Regions from separate parts of the Pediococcus sp. M21F004 genome, predicted to be linked through region 1. Evidence: predicted binding sites of a transcription regulator. Region 1 holds the regulator's gene; the other holds the start of a gene.

What was found. Region 1 encodes LexA, which represses DNA repair genes until DNA is damaged. Its sites were predicted from a motif close to CNAACANNTGTTNG; they were not measured.
Region 2: the regulator LexA is predicted to act here: its motif matches at 3,641-3,654, upstream of recA (recombinase RecA).

The regions. Positions count from the first base shown of each region.
Region 1 is NZ_CP177314.1:287,033-299,686, reverse strand. Features, by position in the region: gene ACLHK8_RS01655 (ABC transporter ATP-binding protein) at 1-252, opposite strand, end outside; gene ACLHK8_RS01650 (ABC transporter ATP-binding protein) at 242-2,005, opposite strand; gene ACLHK8_RS01645 (IS30 family transposase) at 2,143-3,216, opposite strand; gene ACLHK8_RS01640 (YneF family protein) at 3,387-3,614, opposite strand; gene ACLHK8_RS01635 (DUF896 domain-containing protein) at 3,775-4,029, opposite strand; gene lexA (transcriptional repressor LexA) at 4,167-4,796, shown strand; gene ACLHK8_RS01625 (glycerate kinase) at 4,861-5,985, opposite strand; gene ACLHK8_RS01620 (hypothetical protein) at 5,999-6,241, opposite strand; gene ACLHK8_RS01615 (hypothetical protein) at 6,394-7,011, shown strand; gene ACLHK8_RS01610 (hydroxymethylglutaryl-CoA synthase) at 7,067-8,239, opposite strand; gene ACLHK8_RS01605 (amidohydrolase family protein) at 8,452-9,189, opposite strand; gene ACLHK8_RS01600 (hypothetical protein) at 9,226-9,468, opposite strand; gene ACLHK8_RS01595 (TetR/AcrR family transcriptional regulator) at 9,599-10,177, shown strand; gene ACLHK8_RS01590 (DHA2 family efflux MFS transporter permease subunit) at 10,405-11,835, shown strand; gene ACLHK8_RS01585 (HAD-IC family P-type ATPase) at 11,900-12,654, opposite strand, start outside.
Region 2 is NZ_CP177314.1:2,027,758-2,040,411, forward strand. Features, by position in the region: gene yfmH (EF-P 5-aminopentanol modification-associated protein YfmH) at 1-1,151, shown strand, start outside; gene ymfI (elongation factor P 5-aminopentanone reductase) at 1,148-1,873, shown strand; gene ACLHK8_RS10110 (helix-turn-helix domain-containing protein) at 1,943-2,821, shown strand; gene pgsA (CDP-diacylglycerol--glycerol-3-phosphate 3-phosphatidyltransferase) at 2,837-3,421, shown strand; gene recA (recombinase RecA) at 3,728-4,810, shown strand; gene ACLHK8_RS10125 (ISL3 family transposase) at 4,912-6,153, opposite strand; gene rny (ribonuclease Y) at 6,496-8,055, shown strand; gene mutS (DNA mismatch repair protein MutS) at 8,249-10,888, shown strand; gene mutL (DNA mismatch repair endonuclease MutL) at 10,903-12,654, shown strand, end outside.

The sequences.
Region 1 (12,654 bases):
CATAAAATACAAGCCGGCAAACAAGAACATTATGGAAAGCGGCGTTGAACTATGAACCAAGAAATGATCCATATAGTATTGAATCAATCTTGGAAGCAAAATATTGATTACACTCACAATTCCTGCAAAGATAATGGCAACCACAAATTGTTTCCAAAAAGGTTTCGTAAACGGTAGCATCCGTTTAATTGTGTGAAATTGCTCTTTAACGGTCATAGTATGCGACCAAATTGATTCTTTTTTATTCTGCATCTAGTTCACCCTCCTTCGCAATTTTGGTTTCCATTTGCTGCCTATGGAACATATCTTGATACCAACCATCTTGTGCCAATAATTGTTCATGCGTTCCTCGCTGAATAATTTTGCCATCATCCAGGACCAGGATTTCATTTGCATTCATGACACTGCTCAATCGGTGAGCAGCAATAATGGTCGTTTTTCCTTTCCGTTCTTGGCGCAATTCCTGTAGAATCTCATGTTCTGTTTCACCATCAACTGCGGAGAGTGCATCATCTAAAAGAAGTACTTCCGGGTTGATAATGAGCGCCCGTGCAATAGCAAGCCGCTGCCGCTGACCACCAGATAAGGAAACGCCTTGTTCGCCAACCTCAGTATCAAATTGAGCAGGTTGCTCTAAAATATCTTCATACAGATCACTTTTTTTTGCAGCTTCTTCTACTTCTTCATCGGTTGCAGAAAAGTCCCCAAATTTAATGTTGTTTTTAATTGTGTCAGAGAATAGAAAACTTTCTTCTGGAACGTAACCAAGTGAAGGCAAATATGAATTCAACGCATAATCCTTAATATTAATTCCACCGACAGTTATCGCACCTTTATACTCATCAAATTCACGCAAAACAAGCTTCATAATTGTTGATTTTCCAGTTCCAACTTTTCCAACCAACCCAATGGTATTTCCTGCAGATAATTTAAAATTAACGTTATCCAAACTACTTTTTTCATCACCCGGATAAGTAAAGGATTGAATTGCAAAATCTAAATCGCCAGTCGCCCGTTTCTTCACAGCGTGTTTATCGTCAATAATGCTGGATTTGGCGTGGAGTAACAAATTAACCCGGTCGTAACTAGCATTACCACGTTCCATAATGTTAAATAGATTTCCAATCGCAAACATTGGCCAAATTAACATTGTAATATAAGAAATAAACGAAACTAGTTGTCCAATATTGATTACATTATGCACAACAAACGATCCCCCAACAACAAGGGTAATCATGTAAGAAATTCCAATCAAAATTGTGGTCATCGGGTTAAACAGAGCATCCAAAGCATTTACTTTTCGATTAATTTTTATGGTCTGATCAATTAGTTTTTCAAAATCAACTGTATCTTCTTTATCTTGTCCAAGGGATTTGATGACTTTGATCCCCATAATACTTTCCTGCGCTTTATTATTTAGCTTAGAAAATGCCGCTTGTGATTTTCGAAAGGCAATATGAATTTTAGTCCCCAAATAACCAGCAGTTACCGCAAGAATTGGGAACGGAATCATTGCCAGAAGTGTCAATCGCCAGTCAACAAGGGCCATCATGGCAATAATTGTTGTAATCCCTGTAATAATTGAATCGGCAAACGAAAGAATTCCAGAACCCGCAACCTGTTGAATCGCCTGCAAATCATTCGTAGCATGAGCCATTAAATCACCAGTTCGATGTTCTTGATAGAAGGTTTGGTCCATCTGCATGTAGTGGGTAAAAAGGCGACTTCGTAATGTTTTTTCAAGGCGAGCTGCCCCACCAAATATTCTTGAACGCCAAACAAACCGAAAAAGATACTGGAGAATACCAACAGTCGCCAAAATGATTAACGAAAAAACTAGCGTTGACGCACTCAATTTTCTTGTGCTAATTACTTGCACTAAATTACCAATAATCTTAGGCGGTAAAATGTTTAAGACAGCAACAAGCAGGAGAAAGATGACTCCAATAAGGTAATTCCATTTTTCTATCTTAAAAAACCAAGCTAATTTATGAAAGATTGACACGAGTTACTCCTCCTAATATTACTATCTTCTATAATTTGTCCATTTTTTGGCAACGCAAATTGCAAGAACAAGTTAGCCACCCCGCAGGCGAAGTTGCGGGGCATGTCAGAATATCTATTGAAGATTGGAATAAATGATTAAGCAATGCGAGTTTTGCGAGCGCGCGCTGCTTCAATCTGAAAAGCTTTTTCAGGTGTTTGGTACTTTAAGATACGTCGTGGTAGTTGGTTGAGACGTGCTTCAACCAGGGCAACAGTCTTAGGACTAATTGTATCTAATGAATATCCTTTAGGTAAATAACGTCTAATCATGCGGTTATGAGTTTCATTGGTTCCTCGTTCAGAAGAACTATACGGATGGGCATAATAGATATCAGCAATGCCAGTTAAAGCTTCTTCCAAGGTTGTGAACTCCGTTCCATTGTCAGCGGTAACGGATTTGATCAGATCACCAAATTCAGCACAAATCCCTTTAATGGCATAGGCTACGGAGTCAGCATCTTTGCCTTCAATCAAACGAATAAAGTCAAAACGAGTTTTACGTTCAGTGAAGGTCAATAGGACACTTTCATGGCCACTACGTTTACCAACCACGGTATCAATTTCAAAGTGGCCAAATTCATTGCGCTTGTCGACACGCTTAGGTCGTTCTTCAATACTTTTACCAATCAAACGTCGATGTTTATGCGACCAGTGATGTTTCGTACGCCGTCTGGTTTTCTCAAGCAAATCAAGATTGCGGATTTCTAATAATTGCGCATCAATATAGTTATAGAGGGTCTTAGTGCAGACCATCTCTGTACGCTTAAATAAATGATGTTTGTGGGCGAAGCCAACTGCTGCATCAGGTGACCAATGATCTTGATGGAAATGATCATCAAAGTAGGCCAAAAAATTAGTAATGTGTTTGAATTTTAATGGTCGATGACAGTGCTGACGATTCATTTCATAACGAATTTGAGCTGTATCAGGAGCATAGATATTGAAGTACTGTTCTTTACCATTAATCTTCTTTACCTGTTGAACACAGCCACGTTTGAGTTCGTTATTGATAGTTTGATGGCAAACACCAAGTTCCGTCGCAATTTGACGAGCAGATTTGCCTGCAGCAAGCAATCCCGCAATTTTTCCACGTTCAATTGGTGTTAAATGATGACCCTTTGAGTGAGATATGGTAAGCTGTTCTTGCGCCAAGACGAAAACCTCTTTCATTGTTTAGTGTAGGAACTTCAATGATACCTGATTTTTTCGTCTTGGCGTCTTTTTATTTGACCATTTTTACAAGGTGGCTAACTTGATTATAAAATCTGCGCATTTTTTGGCAACAAAAAAAGGACAAAAAATAATCTTTGTCCTTTATCATTCATAAAATCTGTCTAAAACTATTTTTGATGTTTAGATTGGTTCTGCATAGAAGTCATCATTTGATGTAACTTCTTTTGTGATGGTTTTTGTCCCATTTGCAACATCATAGTTCGTAACATATCTTCATTGATTGGAGGATTATTCTTAAGATAGCTTTCCATATATTTACGAGCAGCAAAGAAACCACCTACTGCTCCGACTAATACCGCAATAACGACGATTAAAATCCAAATTCCTGTTGACAATGTCCTAACCTCCTATCAATTATGTATACTACTCTATAGTACACAAAAACTTCGTAAAATAAAAGAGGTCGATCTGATTTATCTATCAGTACCTCTTATTCTATCATTAAATTTAAATAAGAAAAGATTAAATGATTATTACAAAACTAAATGATAAATTTTAATCATCACGAAGACCCTTTTTACGTTGAACTTCTTTCACCTTTTCGGGTGTAACTTCCTTACCGCTCTTGTCAAAAACCTGCATCATTTCAACTTGGCTCTTAAAGCCTTCTCTAAACCGTTTTAAATACCTTTGACGCAGATCTTTTCGCTCAATAATTTCCAAATCTGTTAATCCGTCACTTTTTGCTTTATGTGCTAGTTCATTAATCCGTTTGATTAACTTCTGAAATTCTTCATCTGATTTAGTCAATTTAATCACTCCCGATTTCTTTATACATAATTCTACACTGTTAATGACTTTTTTTCAAAAAAACAAACCCGAACGTTTGTTTGAATACTAAATTTACATATGGTAAAATGAAAGCAAGAAAACGCGAGGTGCTCACAATGTCAAAAACATCTGAAAGCAAGCAATTTGCTGTGCTTCGGTTCATATATGATAAAGTAAACGAAAAAGGATATCCTCCGACCGTCCGAGAAATTGGCGAAGCTGTTTCCTTATCCTCTACTTCTACTGTACATGGCCATATTGAAAGATTGCAAAAAAAAGGGCTTCTACAAAAGGATCCTACAAAACCACGGGCTTTAGAAATTACACCTGCTGGTTTAGAAGAACTGGGCGTTAGTGTAACACCTAACAAAATCCCAGTATTAGGAACTGTCACTGCCGGAGAACCTATCTTAGCAGTTGAAGAAGCCACTGACTTTTTTCCCTTACCACCAGAATTTGAGCATGAGGACGGGGACTTGTTCATGCTAAATATCCGTGGTGAAAGTATGATTCAGGCTGGTATTCTAAATGGTGACCAAGTAATTGTGCGCAAACAAACTTCTGCAGATAATGGCGACATTGTGATTGCAATGACTGAAGAAAATGAAGCCACTTGCAAACGATTCTTTAAAGAATCAGATCATATTCGTTTACAACCTGAAAATGATACGATGGCACCAATTATTTTAGATAACGTCAGTATTCTTGGTCGCGTCGTTGGCTTATACAGAGATCAAATTTATTAAAATAAATAATGGGCTTCAATAAAGTTAGTTTTTTCTATCTTTATTGAAGCCCATTTAATTTAGATCAAAAGAGAAAGTTTTTAGCTAACCATTCACTTGCCTGACGAATGTTTTCAGGTCCCCTACTTAACGTCTGATCAACCAACTTTTGACCGTCATTTATATTTTTAACCAGTGTGATATTTTTAGGTAAGTCACCTAAATTCGAGGAAACTTTCCCTGCTAAAATAATTACCTGACACTTAGGATTTATTTGCAAAGCCATTTCAGCAATTCCAAATGGAACTTTTCCATTTTTTGACTGCGTATCAAATGACCCTTCCCCGGTAATTATAAAATCTGCGTCTTCACAATCTTTTTTGAAATCTAGTAATTCCAAGATTGTTTTAATACCGGATGTCAGCTGTGCGCTAAAAAATGTTTTCAAGCCATAGCTCAAACCACCTGCACCACCAGTTCCCCAATCGTCTGCAAAATCTAGATTCAAATCTTGCTGAACTATTAAGGAAAAGTGGTGGAGATTTTCTTCAAGGATTTTTTTATCATCTGATGAAGCTCCTTTTTGTGTTCCAAATATATTAGTTGCGCCCTCTGGACCTAAAAGAGAATTCGCCACATCATTTAAAACAGTTACCGGTACTGATAGGACGTCTTTTTCAGGTGTCACAATCGTTTTAAGTTCACCCAAGCCGATATTTCCTAGAGGAATTGGTTCTCCAAATTTGTTCAACAACTGGTACCCAAGTGCCATAGCAACACCTGCACCACCATCATTTGTGGCACTGCCGCCGACCCCTAAATAAATCTTTTTGGGGTGATAAGTAAGACAGGCTTTAATGAGTTGCCCAGTTCCATAAGTTGTGGCGCTAAATGGGTTAAGCTCAGAACTATTCAAATGTTCAATTCCACTCGCCGATGCCATATCAATCACAGCCACACCACTATTTGTGATTCCAAATTGGGCTTGAATAGGACGACCTATTGCGTCCAAAACTTCACGAGAATATAGTTCTCCCTTCAAGTGGTCCATAAGCACTGACATTGTGCCTTCCCCACCATCTGCCATGGGCAAGGACACAATGTCAATTTGCTGCTTGGCTTGTTTCAACCCAGCCACAATCTGTTTAGTTGCCAGTTTAGCCGTCATACTATTTTTAAAAGAATCTGGTGCCACAATAATTTTCATCATTTAAACCTTCATTTCACTGCTGCTTTTCCTCATCTAATTCTACTCGGACAATTTGAACATGCTTACAATCCTTTACTTCTACAACCGTATTATACTGAATTAATGTCGCTTTGTAACGGTCACGACGATCAATTTGTAAAATTTCAACTACGAGCTTAGTGCTTAATATGTTTATTATTTTGCCAACAAAAGGATAATCTAAATCATCACAATTCACACATTTTATCAACATTCCAATCTTGAGTTCAGACAGCATTTAATCACCGCCAATCATTAGTTTAACTATATAATAACAATAAGAATACTCATAATACAATCTATAACCTTCGTCATAACGTATTTTCTCGATTGTACTTTCAGTTTTTTTGCGCGATAATATAAGAAAACATCCATACAAGGGGAATAATTATGTTATTTTTGTTCATCATGGCAATTTTTGCACTCATTTTATCCATTCTTAGACTTTCAATGGTCATTCAAAATGGCGAAAATTTAATTTCACCAATTTTACTTATTTTAGTTTGTGCTGGGCTCATTATCTATAGTGGGATTAACCTACCTTTCTGGCATAACTCTAAATCAAATAGCACCACAAATAATACTTCTACTGCGCTAGTTTCCAAATCTTCCAAAGACTTTTCAAGTGCTGGTACAAATGCCTTTCCAGATGGTTCAGACAAGCAGAAAAACGCGGCTCAGTCTGTTAAAGCCCACAATATTCTTACCTCTCTTCAAAAAAATTACAACGGTACAGGAACAGTTACTTTCGTTAAAGGAACTAAGGAATATCGGGTTAAACCAACTAACAAAGATTTTGTCAGCTCGTTAAAGGCTTTAATAAAAACACCAGCTAATGCAAAAGAAGCTAACTTCGATCAAGTAGTCACAAACTTTAAAAAACTTTCCTTATCCATTAAAAAGAATTTAGGAAGTGGCTATTCAGTTTCATTGATGAATCCCAACAAAGAAGATCAGCCAATCTTAACAGCTAAAGATGGTGTCATTACTTATAACTATTTCAAATAATCAGTTAACTAAAAGGGGCCGCGCATCCATCCGATGCACGGTCCCTTTTGTTTTTTTAAACTTCTCGCCGTCGATATAAACGCTGCTGATCTTTTTGACCCGCTAGATAAAACTTAGCAGAATCCAATTTATCATTAGTCACAAAATTATCGTTAGTCAAAGGCATCTGTGAATTAAACATAGTTTCATACTCAGAAATTGAAAGTTCTTCCCGATCTTCTAGCACTTTTTTGATTGATCCACTTTCAATTGCAGTTTGAAAATTTGTTTGAAGAGTTGCCACATAAAACTCGCCTTCCGCTCCAGATCCATAACTGAATAGGCCAATTTTTTGTCCACTTTTCAGGTTCTCACTATTAACTAGGAGAGAAAGTAAGCTTAAGTATAAGGAACCCGTATATAGATTCCCAACCTCACGGCTAAAAATACGTGAATATTCAAATTCTCTTAATAGTTGGTTTGCATGCCGTTCATCGGTCCTATTTAAGACAGATTTCAGGGCCTTTAATCCCATCTTTGTGTAAGGAAGATGAAAAATAACTGCCTGTAAATCGGCAAGTGAAGATTTGGTTTTAGTTTGGTATTCGGTTAATGTCCGATCAAAAAAATCGATGTATTCTTGAGAAGAATACTTACCATCCACTACGGCCTCTGTTGCATATAATGGCCGCCAAAAATCCATGATATCTGCCGTGTAATGGGCGGATGGCTCTTCGATTGCCAAAATTTTAGGATCTGCACTAATGATCATGGCTACCGCACCGCCACCCTGAGTTGGTTCACCGGCCGTATGCAAGCCGTATCGCGCAATATCAGAACCAACGACCAAAACTTTACTGGCTGGATGTGCAAGGACATGATCTTTAGCAAGCTGAATTCCCGCCGTCATTGCATAGCAAGCTTGTTTAAGTTCTACACTTTGAATATCGGCGCGCAATTGCAACAAATGCTGCAGATAGATTGCTGCAGATTTCGAATTGTCGATACCAGACTCCGTTCCAAACAAAACTAGATCAATCTGATCGCGGTTATTGTCATTAATAATTTGGTCAGCAGCATTGGCCGCCATTGTGACCGCGTCTTGTGTATTTGGAATAACCGCCTGTTTACTCTGACCAATCCCAATCAAATACTTTCCAGGTTCTTCATGACGGGCTTTTGCCAACTTCGCCATGTCCACATACCATCTAGGTGTGTAAAATCTAATTCGATCTATTCCAACTTTCACCGCAACCAGCCTCCGTTTTCCGTTAAGTTCTTGCTATAGTTATTTTATCATACTCAATTTAACTGCCAAACGATTCAGAAAACCTTTTAACTAAAACCTAAGCATTGTTCCAATTAATCTATAATATTATTTTCAATCATGCTTAAAACGGCTGGTGGAAATGCATATAAATCATCCATGTTTATCGATCTTCCTTAATTTAACAATACCTATTATTTGTTTAAATGTAATAATTTTGCAGCATTAGTATAGGCAATTTTTTCTTGATCCTTGGCGCTTAAGCCGGCGTCAGCTAAAAATGTCGCTACACCAGTGGGATGATTGTATGGGTAATCTACTGAATACATCAAATGATCGCTACCCATTTCTGTCATATCTAATTGTAATTGAGTGTCAAAAAACATACCGCTGGGCGTAATATAAAAATTGTCTTTATACGTCTGGCTAATACTCCGTTTGAGTTGAACCGTTAGCCCAATTGTTTGATCCATCCGTTCTAGGAAGTTAGGCACCATTTCACCCCAATGACCAGTTATAATGTGCAAATTAGGATGACGATCAAACAATCCAGATAAAATCAATCGAACCATTTGAACGCCAAGATCTTCATGCCAACCCCAGCCAGCACCAGCAAAGGTGAACGCAGTTAATTCTGACCAACTATCACCATCATAATAATGTTCCTTAACGTCATTAGGAATTACCGCAGGATGAAAATACAATGGCACATCTAGTTCCTCAGCCTTAGCAAAAATTGGCTCGTAGAATGGATCATCAAAAAACTTACCATCATAATAGCCGTGAATCATTGCCCCTTGGAGCCCTTTTTCTTTCACGGCCCGCTCAAGCTCTGCAGCAGTGGCTTTCGGATCCCCAACTGGCAGCACAGCCCAACCACCGAAACGATCAGGATTTGTGGCAATTGCATCAGCCAAATCATCGTTAGCCATTCGGCTCAGATCAATAGCCACCTTTGGATCAGGGTTTTATGGTGAATTATCACCATAGCCCATAATTTGCATTTCAATGTGATTTTTATCCATAAATACCAAACGTTTATTACCCACGCTCGTCAACTCTGTATTGTCTCTTTTGGATTTTGCCATAAATTCTTCAATACTGTGATCCTCTGGATTTTTATGTGGGCTGACTGGAGCTGGCATATAAGGTTTAGCTGCTGCATTGACACGTTCTGATTCCCAGTGTTCTTCTAATGTAATAAATTTCATTTTAATTTCTCCTCGTTTTCTATTTATTTAGTATTTACTTTACGAGACCCATAATAATGATTGCCAAAAATAATTAATAGCCTATTTTGTTGTCAAAAGAGTTAAAATGTCACATAAAAGGGTGATGAATATGAAAATTGTTAAAATGCCACTTGCACATGATCAGCATATTGACAAACGCTTACGGGCCACTCAAAATAAGTTGTTCGTAACTTTGAAAACCTATTTTTCAACTAACCAGCCATTCTCTACAATCCGAGTAGGAACCCTATGCAAAGATGCAAAAATCACACGCCAAACATTTTACCGTCATTACGGTAGCATCGGTGAAATTATTACAGTTAGCTGTGTCAGAATGATCAACCAATTTCTCCAGAAAATTGATCAAGCATCCAATTCCAGTCATATTTCTGCACAATTAATTGTAGATGCACTGCTTAACCATCAAACATTATTGGAAATGATGTTTTGGAGTAATGAAGAAGACGCGGTCATACAGTTGATGACTGGCGATATTCTGCGTGCTTACAGTTTCGAAGACATTCACAAAACCCATAAACCTTTCATTGCCGAATTGATGGCTCGCAGTATAATTAGTTTTGCGCAGGTCCTAATAAAATATCCGAATACAAACAAAACAGATTTAATTCGCATTTATAAACGAATGGTCCCGTCGTCTGCCATTTTGGTTACAGAAGACAAAAAATGATAAATATATTTTCTTTTTCGTTACGCAAACAGCTCACCTCATTCCTCTTTTACAATTTAGCAAAATTTTTCAAACAAACATTAAGATGTAAAATCTAAAAGCTAACCACCACGTCAGGCCTAAATAAAGCGTTTTCACTGGCTTTTAAAGAGAAAAAACTTACGATAGTCAGAAATTTATGCTAATGTAAATACCTGTTTGGTAAATAGATAGAAGGAAGTAGAATTATGTCAGAAAGTCAAGAACAAAAATCAGCGGCGTATACTGCCACTGTCCCCGTTAAGCACCCTATGCTAGCCATGATGGGAATGTTAATTGGAGGATTTGTGGGAATGTTAAGTGAAACTTCGCTTAACATTGCCCTTCCAAGCCTAATGGTGAAGCTAAATGTTAGTGTTGGTACAATTCAATGGTTAGTAACTGGATATATGTTAATCATTGGGATTGTCCTTCCACTTTCAAGCTTGCTTACAAAGTGGTTTTCAACCCGCCAACTTATTATTTTTGGATTAGTTGATTTTATCGTTGGTGCTATTATTTCAGCCATTGCACCCAGTTTTACAATTTTGTTGATTGGACGAATGATTCAAGGAATTGCAACTGGCCTGATCTTGCCACTCATGTTCACTGTAGCTACATTAATTTTTCCACCATATAAATTAGGCACAGCAATGGGCTTAATCGGTTTGGTTATTATGTTTGCTCCCGCAATTGGACCCACATTGTCAGGAATTATTTTAGGTACACTTTCATGGCGCTGGATCTTCTGGCTTTTCGTACCTTTTTTGCTTGTTGCAACATTTTTTGCCATTAAGTACCTACCTAATGTAAACAAGCTCACAAAACCCAAAGTTGATGTTCTCTCAATTTTGCTATCCACAATCGGTTTTGGTGGCCTGGTCACAGCCGTAAGTATGGCAAGTAACTATGGTTGGGGATCAGCCGCGGTTTTAATAACTTTAGTAGTTTCTTTGCTAATCCTCTTCGCATACATCTATCGTCAACTACATTCGAAAGCTCCTATCTTAAATTTCCATGTTTTCGAACGTCCTAATTTCAGAATCGGCGCCATTTTGGTGATGCTAGACTTTGGTATTATTCTTTCATCAATGTATCTACTACCAATGTTCTGGCAAAACGGTTTAGCAATTGCCGTTGCATTAACTGGTATTGTTATGTTGCCTGGTGGTGTTGCAAACGCAATATTCTCTGCAGTTTCTGGACGTCTGTATGACCGTTTCGGAGCTCGCCTATTAGCAGTTATTGGTTTCTTAATTGTGATTATTGGTGTCATTATGCTATTATTTGCAACTTCACATTCTGCAGTTTGGTACGTTATTTTGGCCCATATCGTTATTATGATTGGAGCCCCCGTTGCCATGTCACCTACTCAAACATTTGGATTAAATGCTTTGGATGCACATACTGCTGGTGACGGAAGTACAATCATGAATACTTTCCAACAAATTATTGGTGCAATCTCAACAGCTGTTGCTACAAGTCTCCTTGGCTTAGGACAACATGCTTCTTCTTCACCTTTGAATTCACAAAATGCTTTTACAAATGGTGTCCACTTTGGATTATTTTTCACCTTGGCACTAGCAATCATTGCTTTCTTGCTATCATTTACAATAAATGATAAATCAGAAGAAAAATAAAATTAAAATAACTTAATAATCACAAAAAGCTTATTCAGAAATTTATTCTGAATAAGCTTTTTAATTACCTTTTTTCATGTTGATAATAGCGAACTTTTAAGCAATCAAGGATTAAGGTAGCAATGATAATGAGAATGATAACTAGCGCAATCCAAGTCCACGAAACTGATACTGTAATCCAGCCAAAACCAACTAAACATGTGGCTACAATAATATCCAACGCAACCATTGATGCAACCCAGTTACTTGGTCGTGAGTGCCAAAAGGTGCCCTCAGTTCGCGTCATTAAAATTGTTGTCATCGCTGAATAAATTAAATAAAGAAACATAATTGAGCTAATTCCAGCCTGCGATAAAAATGTTTTTGAAACGAAATACCACAAAAGTCCCAATCCAACCACTAACCAGCCAATTGTGAAAATCGCAGCAATTTTTGACAGCTTCGGTAAATCCCAATGCTCAGGGGTTTTCGATGGCACAGCTTGATCTGTACCCAAAACTAAGGTAACCATATCATTCATCACCACGATAAAAACGATTAGGCTTAAAGATACCGGAAAGAACCCTGTAAAAATAAATCCAAAAGTTAGCAGTGCAGCAAGCTCAGCCGTCCGCGCTAATTTAGTAATCGTCCAAGTCATCATTCGACGATAAACACGATGACCACTGTCAATGACTTTCATAATGTCTAACAAACTATCATTGGTTAACACTACTTTCGCCGCATTTTTGGCCACATCAGTTGCCGTGGACACCGCTATTCCCACGTCAGCTTGTTTTAGAGCTGGCGCATCATTAATACCATCGCCGGTCATTCCGA
Region 2 (12,654 bases), 350 kb from region 1:
CCCAGGGTAAAACTGAGTATGTCACGCAGCCTGATGGGATTGCCCATTTTTTGGAACACAAAATGTTTGATAAAAAAGGATACGATGCTTTTGACCTGTTTGGAAAATATGGTGCGGATTCAAATGCATTCACAAGTTTTACAAGAACTAGTTATTTATTTTCTGCAACACAAAACATCAAGGAAAATTTAGAAATTTTGCTTAACTTTGTGCAAGAACCATACTTTACAGACAAGTCTGTTGAAAAAGAAAGGGGAATTATTGGACAAGAAATTCAAATGTATGATGATGATCCGGATTGGAAATTATACATGGGGATATTAAATAACCTTTATCCTAAGCATCCGGTTCATATTGATATTGCTGGAACTGTAGATTCAATTGCTAAAATCACGACTGAAGATCTGTATCTGGCGTACAAAACGTTTTATCATCCAGCAAACATGGATTTATTTATCGTCGGCAATATTGATCCTCAAGAGACACTTAACTGGGTTATTCAAAATCAAAACACGAAAACTTTCCCACAGTTTAAAACGCCTAATGCCAAGCTTCCGTTGGAGGATCCAAATGGTAAGGACATTATTAAGCATGCAGAAGTCCAAATGGCTGTTAATCGCCCAAAAAGTATTGTGGGTCTTAAAGGTTTGGATCCAGTCCCTGCAGGACGAGCTGGATTAGCATATAAATTGAAGGTAAATTTATTACTTTACTTATTATTTGGCGAATCTTCTCAACAATATTTAAAGTTATATGATTCAGGCGTCATTGATGATACTTTTTCATATGAATTTGATCTTGCCCGGTCATTTCACTATGTTAGCTTTAGTGGTGATACCGACCATCCAGATCAATTTAATGACCAGATTGAAAACATTTTGACGAACGCACAACAAATATTGCCAACATTAACGGATCAGTTTGAACTTGCAAAAAAGGAAATGATGGGACGTTTAGTGGCACGTATGGACTCAGTTGAAGCAATCGCAAATGGATATGAAGGACAATTGTTTGATCAGGCGACTGTGTTTGATCAAGAAACCATTTACGAGCAGATCACATTGACAGATCTAGAACAAGTCGCCAAAGATCTGTTTAATGCAAAAGGATTGAGTACCTTCCAAATTATGCCAATGGGAGTGAAACCATGAAACATGCTTTAATTGTAGGAGCTTCTGGCGATATTGGTATTGAGACTGCAAAACAGTTGGCTGCTCAAGGGTGGTCGTTATATTTACACTATAATCAGCAAAACGAAAAAATTACCGAATTGATTACAAAGTTACACGCCAAGTATCCAAAACAAGATTTTTTAAGTTTTTCTTTTGATATGAGTACGGCTACAAATCTGGACAAATTTTTGGAAAACATCTTTGAGTTGGATACAATTATTTTTGCGCAAGGGACCACGACTTACAAACTATTAGTCCAAACAACCAAGGAAGAAATTCAACATTTATGGAGTATGCAAGTTGCTGTACCAATCGAAATCATCAAAGCGTTACAAGAAAAACTGGCTAAATCGACCCATGGGAGAATCATATTTGTTGGTTCTGTTTATGGAGCTGTAGGGAGTGCGATGGAAGTTAGTTATAGTATGGTTAAAGGCGCACAAACTGCTTTTGCCAACGCTTATGCGAAAGAGGTGGCTTCTCTTGGTATTACAGTAAATGTGGTAGCACCTGGAGCGGTGGACACGCATATGAATCAATTTTTAGCGAAGAATGAACGCCAAGCAATTACGGATGATATACCAACTGGAAAATTCGCCACACCAGCTGATATTGCATTTTGGATTGTTCAATTAACAAATCAAGATGCTGGTTACATGACGGGTCAAACCATTTATGTAGATGGTGGCTGGTTAAAGTAAGAACAAAATTTTAGTGGATTTGGATATGCTATACTAGTAGCGGACTAATTTAATAGTGGGTGAAAAGTGATGAGTGAGAAACAAAATAAAGAGATCGGAAAAAGGCTTCAGGACGCAAGAATGGATCAAGGCTTAACAATTGATTATATTCAAGAGAAAACCAAGATTCAAAAGCGTTACTTGATGGCCATTGAGGCCGGTCAAATGAATGATCTGCCAGGAGATTATTACGTGCAATCGTTTGTTAGCCAATATGCAAATGTGGTTGGGCTTGATTCCCACCAATTGCTGGCTGGCGAGCTACAAGAAACTACTGGTGATGGCCAGCGAAGAAACCCAACGCCTATTGGACCTTTGCCTTCTAGGACAACCCAACACAAACAAGTTGTAAAAGAAAGCGAGTTTTCCAGACGGTACGGAAAGTACGCAGCCTATGTGCCGACTGTAGTAGTTATTGTCATTGTGGTTTTAGTTTTAGGAACTATCTGGGGGATGAGCCATTCAGGAAATACAGCTCAACCACATCTCACAAGTAGCAAGGTGAGTGTTACAAATGATGCAAGCAGTTCAAAAAAGAAAGAATCAAGTTCTAGTGAATCTTCCAATTCGTCATCTAAAGAAAAAGCTCAAAAAATCACTCAGGTTGGGACTTCAACAACAGAATATGATTTAAAAAATGCCCCTTCTGATGGATCAAGTTTGAGCATTACGGCGGGAACAAGTAATGCGTGGGTCTCGGTTTCAAGTGATGGCACACAGAGTTGGGCTGCTACTTTACCAACAGGGACTTCACACACTGTGAAGATTGCTAAGGGTATTTCTAAGGTTTCGATTAGCCTAGGAAACGCGCCACAAACCACCGTTAAAGTGAATGGCAAGAGTTTCAACTTTAATCCTCAAAATGATACTACCCAAACAAAAACAATCACCTTAAATATTAAGGATTAAGCAGGAGGACAACTTTTGAATTTACCAAATAAATTAACAGTATTTCGGATTATTTTAATTCCAATTTTTATTATTATTATGGTTATGCCATTTACCTGGGGGACAGTCACCTGGGTTGGGACATCGATTGCCATTACAAAGGTCGTTGGGGCAATTATATTTGCTGTGGCGTCTTTGACTGATTTGGCTGATGGAAAAATTGCCCGTAAGAGGCATTTAGTAACTAATTTCGGAAAATTTGCGGATCCATTGGCAGATAAAATGTTAGTTATGTCGGCTTTTATTATTTTAGTTTCGTTTGCTAAAGTACCAGCATGGGTAGCTGCTATTATTGTCTGCCGCGAGTTGGCAGTTACAGGTCTAAGGTTATTGATTGTCGAAAATGATGGCCAAGTGATGGCTGCTGCCATGCCTGGAAAAATAAAAACAACTTCGCAAATGATTGCCATTATTTTATTAATTTTAAATAATGTGTTGTTTGCCGCATTAAGCATTCCCATGGCTGCAATTATGCTTTACATTTGTTTATTTTTTACAATTTATTCAGGAATCGATTATTTCGTACAAAATCGGAATGTTTTTTCAGACGGATTTAACTAATAAATATAAATTGAGTTTTGGCAAAATTGTCAGGCTCTTTTTTTATTAAAAGAATTTTTGAGTACGAAAAGCGTATTTACTTATATAGGGGGATGAATTAAGGAAGCGGCAGTTTTTACTAAAGATGATGAAAAATTATGTTTTCAACGGCTTAATTTTCTTCGAGAAGGCAAATCATTGTGGGCGTATTAAGTGAATTAAGAAAGTTTTTAAATAATGCGAACTTTTGTTCGTTTTTACTTGCAATTTGAGTAGAAAATCAGTATTATTATGAATGTTAGGTATTCCCGTTAAGGAGGAAACAAATTGGCTGATGATCAAAGAAAAGTAGCGTTAGACGCTGCGTTAAAAAAAATTGAAAAGAATTTTGGTAAGGGCTCTATTATGCGAATGGGGGATTCTGCTCAAACTCAAATCTCTACCATTTCTACCGGTTCTTTAGCATTAGATGATGCACTGGGTGTTGGTGGCTATCCTCGTGGAAGAATCGTTGAAGTCTATGGACCAGAAAGTTCTGGTAAGACAACGGTTGCTCTGCATGCGGTTGCGCAGGTTCAAAAAGAGGGCGGAACAGCTGCCTATATTGATGCAGAAAATGCATTAGATCCAGTGTACGCAGAACACTTGGGTGTTAATATTGATGACTTGCTGTTGTCTCAGCCAGATACAGGTGAAGAAGGTCTAGAAATTACAGACGCCTTGGTATCAAGTGGGGCTGTTGATTTAGTTGTTGTGGACTCGGTTGCTGCCTTAGTTCCACGTGCAGAAATTGAAGGTGAAATGGGTGATGCCCATGTTGGCCTTCAAGCACGGCTTATGTCACAGGCACTTCGGAAACTTTCTGGTTCAATTAATAAAACTAAAACAATTGCCATTTTTATTAATCAGATTCGTGAAAAAGTCGGTGTTATGTTTGGTAATCCCGAAATCACACCTGGTGGTCGTGCTCTGAAGTTTTATGCAACCATCCGTTTAGAGGTTCGACGTGCAGAACAAATTAAAGACGGTACTGATATTATCGGAAACCGAGTTCGGATTAAAGTCGTTAAGAACAAGGTTGCACCTCCATTTAAGCGTGCCGAAGTTGACATCATGTACGGTCACGGAATTTCTCAAACTGGTGAGATTATTGATATGGCTGCTGAAAAGGACATTATCCAAAAGAGTGGTTCTTGGTATTCATATGCTGAGGAACGCATTGGACAAGGTCGAGAAAACGCTAAGCAGTATTTAGAAGACAATCCGGAAAAGCGAGAAGAAATTTATAAAAAAGTTCGTGTCGCGTTTGGAATGGATGAAACACCCGAAGAAAAAGATGCAGCACAAGAAAAATCAAAAGAAGAGAAAGATCCTTCTACACTAGATCTTAAAACATCTAAAAAGAAATAAAATATTTTGAAAGAATAATTTACTGTTTAAACGGGTCTCTGTCAAATCGTATTGGTGGAGATTTTGAACGGCACATTCACTTCGGTGAATGTGCTTTTTGTTTACTCATGAATTAAACTAATCCGGATAAAGAAGTTGTCAATATTTCGAAAACCAAAACAGTTACGCTTTAATGCCTTGATTTTACGATTAAGTCCTTCAATTGGACCGTTGGAAAATGGATAACGACAACTGTTTAGAAGGGCTGAACCATTTTTGATAAACGTGTTGATCGTTATGTCCATTTGATTACTAGTGGGTTGGTAGTTAGTAAGTAAGGATTGGAACGCATTAGCATCCTTTTGGTGTATGGCACTTAAGATACCTTGATAGGTTTGATACACAGATCTAAATCTGGGAAAAGCGTCTAGAGCTAAATCAATGGCGTTTTGTTGCGTCATGTACTCGTTAATTCCGCGTAAATAAACAGCCTTAGAATCATTAACTTTTATTTCATCAAGATGAAATAAACGCCATTGAGATTTTAAAATATGATAAATTCGTGAATGCTTATCTTGGATAGTACGAATGGTCTGCGTGCGTTCATTATCTAAGGCACGCCCAGCCAGTTGAATAATATGGAAACGATCGATAATCGTGGCCGCATTGGGAAATAAGCGATGAATGAAGCTGCCATATTCAGCATTCATGTCAATCGTCACTGATTGAACTTGGGCACGTTCTTGAACCGAAAAACGAGCTTCAAAGTAGTCAATGATATCTTTACTTAGCCGATCTTTTAAAGTAACAATTCGGCGATGACTAACGGCATCGCAACAATTAAAGGACATCCAGTGATTACAGGAACGAAATTCATCAAAGCAAAGATTCTCTGGGAGATGTTTAACACGATAGGCTAAGTGAATATTGGCATTTAGGATTCGTTGAACACTGCTTGGCGAAATTCCACAAAGTTTAGCAATTTCTTTACTCGTCAACATATCGCGTGCCAAAACGATCACTTGATGTTTGATATTATGTGTGAAAGTTTCGTTACGATTAACCAACTTAGTTTTAGCACCACAGGTTTTTGAACAATCTTTACATTGGTATCTTTGACGTTTTAAATGCATTTCGTAACGACCACCGGATAAGGTTCCTAAACGCAGGTGACTCATGTGAGTTCCGTTTTTAATTAAGCTTTTATGGCCACAATGTGGGCACTTTAAAAGTTGATAAGACAAAGTTGCATGGACGACATGAATACGTTGGTTTGTGGAACACCGTTCTTTAGAAATACCAGTGACAATTAAGTTTGGGTCTGTTATTTCGAATAAGCATAAGATAGAATTAGTTAGGGACATCTGAATTTCCTCTTTTCGATTTTTTTTTGGCGATTAAATCGTAGCACAAAGAGGACAGATGTCCTTTTTTATTTTTCTGATTTTCAAAACAGACAAAAAACCGGTATTAGTTATTCACCAATACCAGAAAGTGTAGACCCGTTTAAATGCAGTGAATTATTTTTTTAGAAAATTTTTAACATATTTTTATAAAAATTGTGTGATTGAACAAATATAAATAGTGAGATAGCTTGATTAAACTGCCTTCGGAATGCTAAACTAAGTATTGTGTGAATAATCAAAATAGCATCATAAAATTCGGTTAGAAAATTAACCAACTATTGATGATTCGGAGGTGGAAACATGATTGTTTTCAATATAATCCTCGCAATCATCGCTATTGTTGTTGGCTATATCATCGGTTATTATGTACACAAACTCATTCAAGAGAAAAATGTGCATGATGCGCAGGATACAGCTAGTGGTATTTTAGACAATGCTAAGAAACAGGCGGCAACTGAAAAAAAGGAAGCCCTTTTAGAAGCTAAAGACGAAAGTCACCGCTATCGAACTCGGGTAGAAAACGAACTTAAGCAACGACGTGCAGAAGCACAGAAGCAAGAGGAACGTTTGTTACAGCGAGAAGAGGTTTTGGATCATAAAGATAACACTTTTGAAAAACGTGAAGATAGTTTGGAACGTAAGGAAGAAAAACTAAGTTCTGAGCAAAAGCGGATTGACGAACAACAACAAGAAGCATCCTCATTAGTTACAAAACGTACAGAAGAGTTAGAACGGGTTGCGGCAATGTCACAAGAAGACGCGCAATCTTTGATTCTGAACGAGGTTCGTGATGGCTTGGCAGACGAACGTGCTAAAATGATTCGCGAAAGTGAAGAAAAGGCACAAACAGATGCTAAAAAAGTGGCAACCGATCTGATTGCCCAAGCTATTGAAAGAAGTGCAGCCGATGTGGCTACGGAATCAACTGTTACTGTTGTGAATCTCCCCAGTGATGACATGAAAGGTCGAATTATTGGTCGCGAAGGTCGAAACATTAGAACTTTAGAGACTTTGACTGGTATTGATTTAATCATTGACGATACACCAGAAGCAGTTGTGCTAAGTGGATTTGACCCAATTCGTCGTGAGATTGCCAAAATGGCACTTGAACGGTTAATTCAGGATGGTCGGATTCATCCAGCTCGAATTGAGGAAATGGTTGAAAAAGCTCGCAAAGACATGGATGATAAGATCCGTGAAGTTGGGGAACAAACCATTTTTGATCTTGGTATTCACTCGATGAATCCTGAGTTGATCAAGTTAGTTGGTCGCTTAAGGTTCCGCACTAGTTACGGACAAAATGTTTTGGACCATTCAATTGAAGTTGCTAAATTAACAGGTATTTTAGCAGCTGAATTAGGTGAGGATGTTACTTTAGCTAAACGCGCAGGATTATTACACGATATTGGAAAAGCGGTTGACCATGAGGTTGAAGGATCCCATGTGACAATCGGCGTAGAATTTGCAAAGAAGTATAAGGAAAGTCCAGTGGTAATTAACGCCATTGCTTCCCATGATGGAGATGTCGGTGCCGAATATGTGACTTCAGTATTGGTTGCAGCAGCAGATTCAATTTCAGCTGCTCGGCCAGGAGCCCGCAGTGATTCTCTAGAAAATTATATTCATAGACTCGAGAAGCTAGAAAATTTGGCTGATGGGTTTAAAGGCGTTAAGAAGAGTTATGCGATTCAAGCCGGTCGAGAGATACGGGTAATCGTAAAACCTTCAAAGATTTCTGACTTACAGGCAACCACATTGACTCATGATATTAGAACTGCAATTGAAAAACAGTTAGAGTATTCTGGAAAAGTTAAAGTTACCGTAATTCGTGAAGTTCGCGCTGTAAATTATGCTAAATAAATAGAATATTAAGAAGGTTTGGCAAGTATCTGTTGCCAGACTTTTTTATTTTTAAAATAGTTGAAATCATTTTTAATGACACTACCTTGGAAAAGCCAGCACAGTTAGTAGGCACTCTAAAGGTTAAATGTTAAAATAGGACAGATAGTTTTAAATGTTCGAATTAGATAAAAAGTAGAAAGCAGGAGAGAATTTGCCACAAAAAACGAGTGATACGCCAATGATGCAGCAATATATGGCGATTAAAAAAGATTATCCAGATGCTTTTTTATTTTATCGAATTGGTGATTTTTATGAACTTTTCTACGATGATGCGATCAAGGGTGCTCAAATTCTTGAACTAACACTAACTTCTCGTAGTCATAACGCGACAGATCCCATTCCGATGTGTGGAATGCCTCATCATGCTGTTCAAAATTACGTTGATATTTTAATTGAAAAGGGATATAAAGTAGCTATTTGTGAACAAATGGAAGACCCTCGTTTGGCTAAAGGCATGGTCAAACGTGAAGTTATTCAATTGATAACACCTGGAACAGTTACGGATTCTAACGTCAATGAAGCCAAATCCAATAATTATTTAACTGCTTTGACCACGACCGAGGACAACAAGTTTGGTTTTGCCTATGCAGATTTATCGACTGGTGAACTGAAAACTAGTAATTTGGAGTCTTTTGAAGCTGTAATTAACGAGGTTGTTAATCTACAGTCGAAGGAAATCGTGGTAGATGCATCTGTTACAGATGATATGCAAGAACAGTTTAAAAAATTGAATATTATGGTTTCACACCAAAATAAAATTGAAGTGAAGGCCGAATTAAGTTATTTAACGCAAGCCCTAACTGAAAATTTGGAAAAGACCGTTGTTGAAACATTACTGACGTACATCACGGTAACGCAAAAACGAAGCCTCGCACATTTGCAAAAAGCGGTGGCCTATGAGCCTTCTTACTATTTACGGATGGACCATTATTCTAAATATAATTTGGAATTGACAAGATCTATCCGCTCAGGCAAGAAACAGGGTACACTTTTGTGGTTATTAGACGAAACTCGAACCGCAATGGGTGGTCGATTACTGAAACAATGGTTAGATCGGCCACTAATTCGGCAAGTGGAAATTGAAGATCGGCAAACAAAAGTGGCCGAGTTACTGGATCATTATTTTGAACGCAGTAGTTTACAAGAGGAATTAGTAAAAGTTTATGATTTGGAGCGTTTAGCTGGTCGTGTGGCATTTGGCAATGTTAACGGTAGGGATCTTATCCAGTTAAAGACATCACTACGTCAAATTCCTAAAATTAAGTATGTTTTGGGAGAACTGGACAACAAAGTTTTTGGCGCTATGCTGGCTAAACTTGATCCAGTTGATGATATTGCGGATCTTATTGACCGGGCAATTGTGGATGAGCCACCCATTTCAGTCACTGAAGGTAATGTAATTAAAGATGGTTATGATACTCAACTTGATAAGTATCGAGATGCAATGACGAATGGAAAAAAGTGGATGGCTGAACTGCAGGCCTCCGAACGCCAAGCGACCGGTATCAAGAATTTAAAAGTTGGTTACAATAAAGTTTTTGGATATTACATCGAAATCACAAAATCGAATTTGAGTACGGTTCCAGAAGGGCGTTACGAACGCAAGCAAACTTTAACAAATGCTGAGCGCTTTATCACGCCAGCCTTAAAAGAGAAAGAAAGCTTGATTCTAGAGGCCGAAGAAAAATCTACTACACTTGAATATGAGCTGTTCAGTAAAATCCGTGAGCAAATCAAACAAGTTATTGAACGACTGCAAAAACTGGCTAAACAGGTTGCTACGCTTGATGTTTTACAGAGCTTTGCAGTTGTTAGTGAGAACTATCATTTTGTAAAACCTACTCTGAAAAAAAATCATAGCATTGATATTGTCGGTGGCCGTCATCCGGTTGTCGAAAAAGTTATGGGACGCCAAAGTTATGTGCCAAATGATGTCAAAATGTCAAAGGATGTTGATATTTTGCTGATTACGGGGCCTAATATGTCTGGTAAAAGTACGTACATGCGTCAATTAGCTTTAACGGTTGTTCTGGCACAAATGGGGTGTTCTGTTCCTGCTGAGTCGGCTACTTTGCCAATTTTTGATCAAATTTTCACTCGAATTGGCGCGGCTGATGATTTAATTGCTGGACAAAGTACCTTTATGGTGGAGATGCAAGAAGCTAATCGGGCCATTCAGAATGCGACCCCCCAGAGCTTGATTTTGTTTGATGAAATTGGTCGAGGAACGGCTACCTATGATGGCATGGCTCTTGCGCAAGCAATTATTGAATTTGTGCATAATCATGTTCACGCCAAAACGTTGTTCTCTACTCATTACCATGAGCTTACGGCTTTAGATAAAACATTAACTAAATTAAAAAACGTCCATGTTGGGGCAGTTGAAAAAGATGGTGATCTGGTCTTTTTGCACAAAATGGAGGATGGTCCTGCTGATAAGTCTTATGGGATTCACGTGGCTAAACTGGCGGGGATGCCAACTGAATTGTTGGGCAGAGCCGACAAAATTTTAAAACGACTTGAAATTCAGAATAAAGATACAGATCAGGTGATTACGGACGAAGTGGCGCATCCATCTAAAACGGTGCCTACTGAACAAGACAGTGAGTTAACTCAGTCCGTTGAGAAGAGCGAAGTTGATGAACAACTAGCTTTGTTTAAAACGGAACCGGTAGATCCTGAAAATGCAGAAGTCGTTTCCCAAATTCGGAACCTTAATCTGATGTCTATGACCCCCATGGATGTCATGAATCAACTGTATAAGTGGCAGAAAAAACTAACAAATAAATAGAAGGTTGAGATAATATGGCAAAAATTCATGAACTTTCTGATGTTCTTGCCGATCAAATTGCGGCTGGAGAAGTCGTTGAACGACCAGCTTCAGTGGTAAAAGAATTAGTCGAAAATGCAATCGACGCCCATAGTACGCAAATTGATATTTTGGTTGAAGAAGCAGGATTGAAATCTATCGAAATTGTGGATAACGGGGATGGCATTGCAACTGAAGATGTGCCACTGGCTTTTGAGCGGCATGCAACAAGCAAGATTACCACTCGTGAAGATCTGTTTAAAGTACGTTCTCTTGGTTTTCGTGGTGAGGCCTTACCAAGTATTGCCTCGGTGGCAGATGTGGTTCTAGAGACCTCTACTGGCGATGAGACGGGAACCCAGATCCATATTAAAGGTGGACAAGTAGTAGACCACTCATTGGCAGCTGTTAGGAAGGGAACAGATATCAGCGTCAAAGACCTCTTCTTTAACACACCGGCCCGTTTGAAATATATGAAATCTCCACAAACTGAATTGGCAAATATCAGTGATATTGTGAATCGGTTGGCTTTAAGCTACCCTGAGATTGCCTTTACATTAAGTCATGAAGGACGAGAACTGATCCGAACTTCGGGACGAGGCGATTTACTGCAAGTAATTGCGGGAATTTATGGTGTGCAAAATGCTCGAAAGATGGTGCAATTTAAAGGTGAAAATGTTGATTTTGAAATCTCGGGATATACGAGTTTGCCTGAATTTACGAGGGCTTCACGACAATATATTTCTGTGTTAATCAATGGGCGATATGTCAAGAATTTTCAAGTAACTAAGGCGATTATTGAAGGATACGGCTCAAAATTAATGGTTGGACGCTATCCTGTCGCAGTTTTAAATATAAAAATGGATCCTTTGCTAGTTGATGTTAATGTACACCCGGCTAAACAAGAGGTCCGAATTAGTCAGGAACCACAATTACAAGAGCTCATTACAAAGGTGATTTATAAAGAACTTGCTAAAGAAAATTTAATTCCATCTGCAGTTAAAAATCTTAGTACTAATCGTAAGGTCAATACGGACCAGCTACAATTTAATTTAAATGAGGCTTCAGCGAAGTATTCGGAATTTACAAAGCCCGCAAGCGGAGTAGCAAATGTAACAGAGCAACAGACGGCTTCATTAGCTGAGTTGTTTCAAGCATTACCAAGCAATGGAACCCAACCAATTGTTATAAAGCATGAAACTGATTTAAAGAGTGCAGCACTAACTAGTTTTCAACAGAAGTATACTGAAGAAGCACAGGTAGCTCCTTTTGATGAAGATAGACAGGTGGAGACAGCTGAGGTTTCAGAAGGCCAGATTGAACAAGAGGCCGAAACAAAGCGTTTTCCAATTTTACAGTATGTTGGCCAAATGCATGGGACTTTTCTATTCGCAGAATCTGAAGAGGGGTTATATATTTTAGATCAGCATGCTGCACAAGAACGGATTAATTATGAGTACTATCGGGAAGAAATTGGAAAAGTTTCAACGGATTCGCAAAGCCTACTCGTGCCAATCGTGCTTGATTACGCCACAAGTGATGTGTTGAAAATTCAGGAAAAAGAAGATGTTTTGGCCAGTTGCGGCATTCAACTGGAATCTTTTGGTCCCAATAGTTTTGTGGTTCGTCAGCATCCCACTTGGTTTAAAGCGGGACAAGAAGAGGATACTGTTCGTGAGATGATCGACTATGTTTTGAATGATTCACGCATGACGGTAGCCAAATTCCGTGAAAAAACTGCCATTATG